2 regions of the Pseudomonas saponiphila genome follow, and region 1 is predicted to be linked to the other one. Evidence: predicted binding sites of a transcription regulator. Region 1 holds the regulator's gene; the other holds the start of a gene.

Region 1 (3,190 bases):
TGATCGCCATGGTCGGCCCCGCCGGCATGGGCAAGACCACCACCCTGGCCAAGTTGGCGGCGCGCTATGTACTCAAGTACGGCGCACAGAACATTGCCCTGGTCAGCATGGACAGCTTCCGTATCGGTGCCCAGGAACAGCTCAAGACGTTGGGGCGTATCCTCAATGTCTCGGTGACCCATGTCGATCCTGGGCAGTCACTGGCCCAGGCTCTGGATCCACTGTTGCGCAAGCGCGTAGTGTTGATCGACACCGCCGGCCTGCAGGCCAGCGATCCGGCATTGCGCATGCAACTGGAAAGCCTGGCCGGTCGCGGAATCCGGGCTAAGAACTATCTGGTGCTGGCGACCACCAGCCAGAAGCAGGTGCTGACCGCCGCCTACCACAGCTACAAGCGCTGTGGTCTGGCCGGCTGCATCCTGACCAAGCTGGATGAAACAGCCAGCCTTGGCGAGGTCTTGAGCCTGGCCATCAGTCATGAATTGCCGGTCGCCTATCTGACCGATGGTCCGCGGATTCCTGACGACCTGCATCTGCCTCGCCGGCATCAGCTGGTGAGCCGTGCAGTGAGCGTGCAGATGCAAGAGGAGCCCAGCGAAGAAGCCATGGCCGACATGTTCGCTGATCTCTACCACAGTCCGGCCAAGCGGGTCGGCTGAGTTAGACATGAAAAGATTGCAGTGTATCTACATCGATGGTCTGCCATGCATTGTTCCAACGGTGAACGCGCAGCCAGTTATGTGGCCCCGTCTAAGTAAGACAAGGTAAAGAAAGAACATGGGCAGCATGCATCCCGTACAGGTGATTGCGGTGACCGGCGGCAAGGGTGGCGTCGGCAAGACTAATGTGTCAGTGAACTTGTCCCTGGCTCTGGCTGAGCTCGGCCGGCGGGTCTTGCTGCTGGATGCCGACTTGGGACTGGCCAACGTCGATGTCCTGCTGGGCCTGACACCCAAGCGCACCCTGGCGGATGTCATCGAAGGGCGCTGTGAGCTGCGTGATGTGCTGCTCCAGGGGCCTGGCGGTATCCGTATCGTCCCGGCCGCCTCCGGCACCCAGAGCATGGTGCACCTGAGTCCGGCCCAGCACGCCGGCCTGATCCAGGCCTTCAGCGACATCGGCGACAACCTCGATGTGCTGGTGATCGACACCGCTGCGGGTATTGGTGACTCGGTAGTCAGTTTCGTCCGCGCGGCCCAGGAAGTGTTGCTGGTGGTCTGCGACGAACCGACTTCGATCACCGATGCCTATGCGCTGATCAAGTTGCTCAACCGCGACTACGGCATGAACCGTTTCCGGGTCCTGGCCAACATGGCCCAAAGCCCTCAGGAAGGGCGCAACCTGTTTGCAAAATTGACCAAGGTCACGGATCGCTTTCTGGACGTGGCCTTACAATACGTCGGCGCAGTTCCCTACGACGAAAGCGTGCGCAAGGCCGTGCAAAAGCAGCGTGCGGTCTATGAAGCCTTTCCTCGTTCGAAGTGTGCATTGGCGTTCAAGGCCATCGCGCAAAAAGTCGATACCTGGCCGTTGCCGGCGAACCCTCGCGGGCATCTGGAGTTTTTTGTCGAGCGCCTGGTGCATCAAACAGCGGGACCGGTGCTATGACTGCCAGCGGCTACAACCTCTACAAGAAGTCGGCGCGTGACAGCCAATACGAATTGATCGAGCGCTACGCGCCTCTGGTCAAGCGCATTGCCTATCACCTGCTGGCGCGGTTGCCGGCCAGTGTTCAGGTGGAAGACCTGATTCAGGCCGGGATGATCGGTTTGCTCGAAGTGTCGACCAAGTACGACGCGAGCAAGGGGGCGAGTTTCGAAACCTACGCGGGTATCCGTATCCGCGGGGCGATGCTCGACGAGGTTCGCAAAGGCGACTGGGCACCGCGTTCGGTGCACCGTAATACACGCATGGTCAGTGATGCCATTCGTGCAATTGAAGCTAAAACCGGTCGTGACGCTAAAGATCATGAAGTTGCGGCCGAACTTCAATTGAGTCTCGACGATTATTACGGGATTTTGAACGACACCTTGGGCAGCCGCCTGTTCAGTTTCGACGACCTGTTGCAGGACGGCGAACATGAAGGGCTGCATGAGGATGGCGCCAGTGCTCATCTCGAGCCGTCACGGGACCTGGAGGATGAACGCTTCCAGGCCGCCTTGGCGGATGCGATTGCCAATTTGCCGGAGCGCGAGCGACTGGTGTTGGCGCTGTACTACGACGAAGAGCTGAATCTCAAGGAAATCGGTGAGGTCCTGGGGGTCAGCGAATCGCGGGTCAGCCAGTTACACAGCCAGTGCGCGGCCCGTTTGCGGGGGCGTTTGGGGGAGTGGCGAGCGCGCTGACAGGCAGTGTGGGGACACTGCGATCGGGACCGGTAAGGCAAGCGCTGCGCCGGTCTTGCGGTGTGTGCTCCATGCAGTCGTTGTGTGTTATGCCGAATTGATTGAATGGCGCGTTCAGGTGCTGGATGCGTTTAAGACTGCTTGGAGGTCGAATTGGACAAGAACATGAAAATCCTCATCGTTGATGACTTTTCAACGATGCGGCGGATCATAAAAAACCTGTTGCGTGATCTGGGTTTCACCAACACGGTCGAGGCCGACGATGGCACTACTGCCATTCCGGTACTCAACAGCGGGAGCATCGACTTTCTGGTAACGGACTGGAACATGCCAGGCATGACCGGTATCGACCTGCTGCGTCACGTGCGTGCCGATGAAAAGCTCAAGCACCTGCCGGTGTTGATGGTGACTGCGGAAGCCAAGCGCGAGCAGATCATCGAAGCTGCCCAGGCCGGCGTAAACGGCTATGTAGTCAAACCATTCACGGCTCAGGCGTTGAAAGAGAAGATCGAAAAGATCTTCGAACGCATCGGTTGATGTACGTAGCCATTCCGCCACGGGGGAGCTATGGAGCATAACGAATCTTCACTGGGCGACTTTGAGTCGACCCTGAAAAAACATGCACTGGAACTGGTCGAGAGCCTGGAAAAGGGCAAGTTCGGCGACGCTGTGCAATTGATCCATGAGCTCAATCAGACCCGTGACCGCGGCCTGTATCAGGAAGTGGGCAAGCTCACCCGCGAGCTGCATAGCGCGATCGTCAATTTCCAGATTGACCCGCACATGCCGCAAGCCGAGGAAGTTTCACAGATCACGGATGCCACTGAGCGCCTGTCCTATGTGGT
Region 2 (3,190 bases), on a different contig from region 1:
CGAGCTTGCTCGCGAAGCGTTCACTCGGCCCTCGAATGTGTATCGCGGTGAAGATTTTTCGCGAGCGAGCTCGCTCCTACAGTTGTTCGGCGGGTTTGCGGGCATAAAAAAACCGTAAGCCGATGCTTGCGGTTTTTTATCGCCAGCCCGAGGGCTTAGCGGTTGAAGCGCTCCACCAGCGAGTACTGGGTGTGCGCGGTGCGGGTCAGGGCTTCGCTGAGCTCGGCCGAGTGCTGGGCCTGCTCCGAGGTCTGGTCCGCCAGTTGCGCGATGGTGCTGATGTTGCGGCTGATCTCTTCGGCCACCGAGCTTTGCTCTTCGGTAGCAGCAGCGATCTGGGTGGTCATGTCGGTGATATTGGCTACCGCTTCGCTGATGCCCACCAGCGCCTGGTCGGCTTCCAGTACCCGCGCGACGCCTTCTTCGGCCTGGCGATGACCGGCGTCCATGGTCTGCACGGCCGTGGCGGCGGTTTGCTGCAGCTTGGCGATCAGGGTGTGGATCTGCCCGGTGGACTCGCTGGTGCGTTGCGCCAACTGGCGCACTTCATCGGCGACCACGGCAAAGCCGCGACCCATTTCTCCGGCGCGGGCCGCTTCGATGGCCGCGTTCAAGGCCAGCAGGTTGGTCTGGTCGGCGATGCCCTTGATCACATCGACCACGCCGCCGATCTCGTCGCTGTCCTTGGCCAGCTGGGTCACGGTCAGGCCGGTTTCGCCCACCACCACCGACAGGCGCTGGATGGCTTCGCGGGTTTCCCCGGCGATGTCCCGGCCACGGCCGGTGAGGCGATTGGCTTCCTGGGTGGCGTCGGCGGTGCGTTGTACGTGGCTGGCCACTTCCTGGGTGGTGGCGGCCATCTGGTTGACCGCGGTGGCCACCTGCTCGGTCTCGACCCGCTGACGCTCCAGGCCGCTGGAGCTGTTGTGGGCCAGGGTGTCGGACTGGCGGGCCTGCTCGTTGAGGTGCTCGGCGGTGTCCTGCAGGCGAGTCAGACAGGTCTTCAGGCGCGCTTCCTGGCTCAGGATCGACATTTCCAGACGTGCCTGGGCGCCGCGGCTGTCGGTATACATCTGGGCGATCAGCGGGTCGGAGGTGGTCTGCTCGGCCAGGCGCAACAGGCGCTTGAGGCCTCGTTGCTGCCAGCCCAGGCCCAGCAGGCCCAGCGGCACCGAGAGCGCCGCCGCCAGGGCAAAGCCCCAATGGGAGTTGAGCCAGGCACCGATCATGAAGCTCAGTTGGCTGACCAGGATGAACGGCAGCCAGTCCTGCAACACCGGTAACCACTTGTCACGCTTGGGAATGGCCGACTTGCCGGTGTTGATGCGTTGGTAGAGGGCTTCGGCGCGGCGCACCTGCTCGGCGGTAGGCTTGACCCGTACCGATTCGTAGCCCACCACCTGGTTGCCTTCGAACACCGGCGTCACATAGGCGTTGACCCAGTAGTGGTCGCCGGTCTTGCAGCGGTTCTTGACGATGCCCATCCATGGCAAGCCTTGTTTCAAGGTGCCCCACATGTGCGCGAACACTGCCGCCGGCACATCGGGGTGACGGACCAGGTTGTGCGGTGCGCGAACCAGTTCTTCACGGGAGAACCCACTGATCTCGACGAAGGCGTCGTTGCAGTAGGTGATCACGCCTTTGGCGTCGGTGGTGGAAATCAACCGTTGTTGAGCCGGGAAGGTACGTTCGCGCTGAGTGACAGGCTGGTTATTACGCATGGTTTTTCAATCCGCAAGGCTTTGATGGGTTGTCGGCCGCTTCAAACGATTATTGAAATTATTTTTCAATAATCGGCGCTGGGTCTTATTGGCAGAATGTGTCGCTTGCAAAAAACGCCTGCGGGTTTCAGCAGGCGTTGGCGAGGGGTAATCATTGACCTTCTTCCTTGGCAGTCAATACGTCTGAAGTACTGGTTTGGCTAAATGACTGGCCGCTTATCCGGCCAGCATCGGATAGGTGAACAAGCCGAAATGCAGCAGGTTAAGACCGAAGTGAGTGGCAATCGCCGCGCTCAGGCCGCCAAAACGATAGGCCAGACCGTAGCCGACCCCGGCGATGCCCGCCAGTAGGGTCCATTGCCACCCTGCGCCCAGGTGCACCAGGCCGAACAGCAGGGCCGCGCACAGCAGCGCCAGGTTCTCACCGTAGGGCAGCGCCTTGAAGCGTCGGCTCAGGCCACCCTGGATGTAGCCTCGGAACAGCGCTTCCTCCACCAGGGTCACTAGCAGCAGGTTGTTGAGCACCCACAGCCAGGCTTGATCCGGCCACTTCGGGGCCCAGCTGATGATCCCCAGCAACAGAGCACCGCCCAATGCGGCCACCGCGCACAGCGTCAGGGCCAGGACCGTCGCGTAGAGCGACAGGCGCAACGAGCGCCGGCCAACGATCCATGGGCACGCCAGCAGCAACCAGAAACCGATCAGCGGCTTGTCCTGGTTCAGGTACATGGAAAACGGCACGGCATCATCGGTAAAACGTTGCGGGTCGATTGCCCGGCCGTTGTAGAAGCCAGGCAGCCAGTGCATGGCCAGGGCCAGGGCGAGCACCACGAACAGGCCGTGCCCCAGATACTGACCGACCCGACTGCGTTGCTGGCGCACGGCCAGGCCGGCACACAGCAGGAGGAGGATCGAAAGGGCGGCCAGCAGGCCCAGTTGGCCATAGCTCAGGGCCAGTGCGTAGCCAATAGAAAGGAGTGCCAGATACATCCATGGCAGAGCGGTCATGTGGAATCCTTGTTGCGAAGAATGGGTATTGCAGAGACGTGGTACAGCGCCGGATCTGTAGTCGTTTTTGCGACCGGTCGGTCAGTTCCGGCGGGCGGCAAGTATAACCAGCTGAGTTTTGTTCGACAGCCCGACGAAAAACACCGCCCGCAGGCGGTGTCTGTTTTCGTGGCGGATCAGGATGCAATCAATTGCCGCAGCACGTAGTGCAGGATCCCGCCGGACTTGAAGTACTCCACTTCATTCAAGGTATCGATGCGGCACAACACCTCGATTCTTTCCTGGCTGCCATCTTCGCGGGTGATGACCAGGGGCAGGTTCATTCGCGGTGTCAGTTCCACATCGCTCAGGCCGAGGATGTCCAGGGTTTCCTTGCCGGTGAGCGTCAGGCTCTTGCGGTTCTGGTCGAGCTTGAACTGCAAGGGCAAGACCCCCATGCCCACCAGGTTGGAGCGGTGTAT

What was found. Region 1 encodes FliA, which starts transcription of late flagellar genes. Its sites were predicted from a motif close to CTAAAGTTTNNNNNNNNNNNGCCGNTAA; they were not measured.
Region 2: a site for FliA is predicted at 1,751-1,778, ahead of BLV47_RS20595 (methyl-accepting chemotaxis protein). Genes of this name have one in related genera too.

The regions. Positions count from the first base shown of each region.
Region 1 covers NZ_FNTJ01000002.1:2,242,396-2,245,585, forward strand. Annotated here, with positions in the region: gene flhF (flagellar biosynthesis GTPase FlhF) at 1-659, shown strand, start outside; gene fleN (flagellar synthesis regulator FleN) at 778-1,608, shown strand; gene fliA (RNA polymerase sigma factor FliA) at 1,605-2,345, shown strand; gene BLV47_RS32220 (chemotaxis response regulator CheY) at 2,511-2,882, shown strand; gene BLV47_RS32225 (protein phosphatase CheZ) at 2,913-3,190, shown strand, end outside.
Region 2 covers NZ_FNTJ01000001.1:4,381,847-4,385,036, reverse strand. Annotated here, with positions in the region: gene BLV47_RS20595 (methyl-accepting chemotaxis protein) at 156-1,721, opposite strand; gene BLV47_RS20590 (CPBP family intramembrane glutamic endopeptidase) at 1,938-2,729, opposite strand; gene acnA (aconitate hydratase AcnA) at 2,906-3,190, opposite strand, start outside.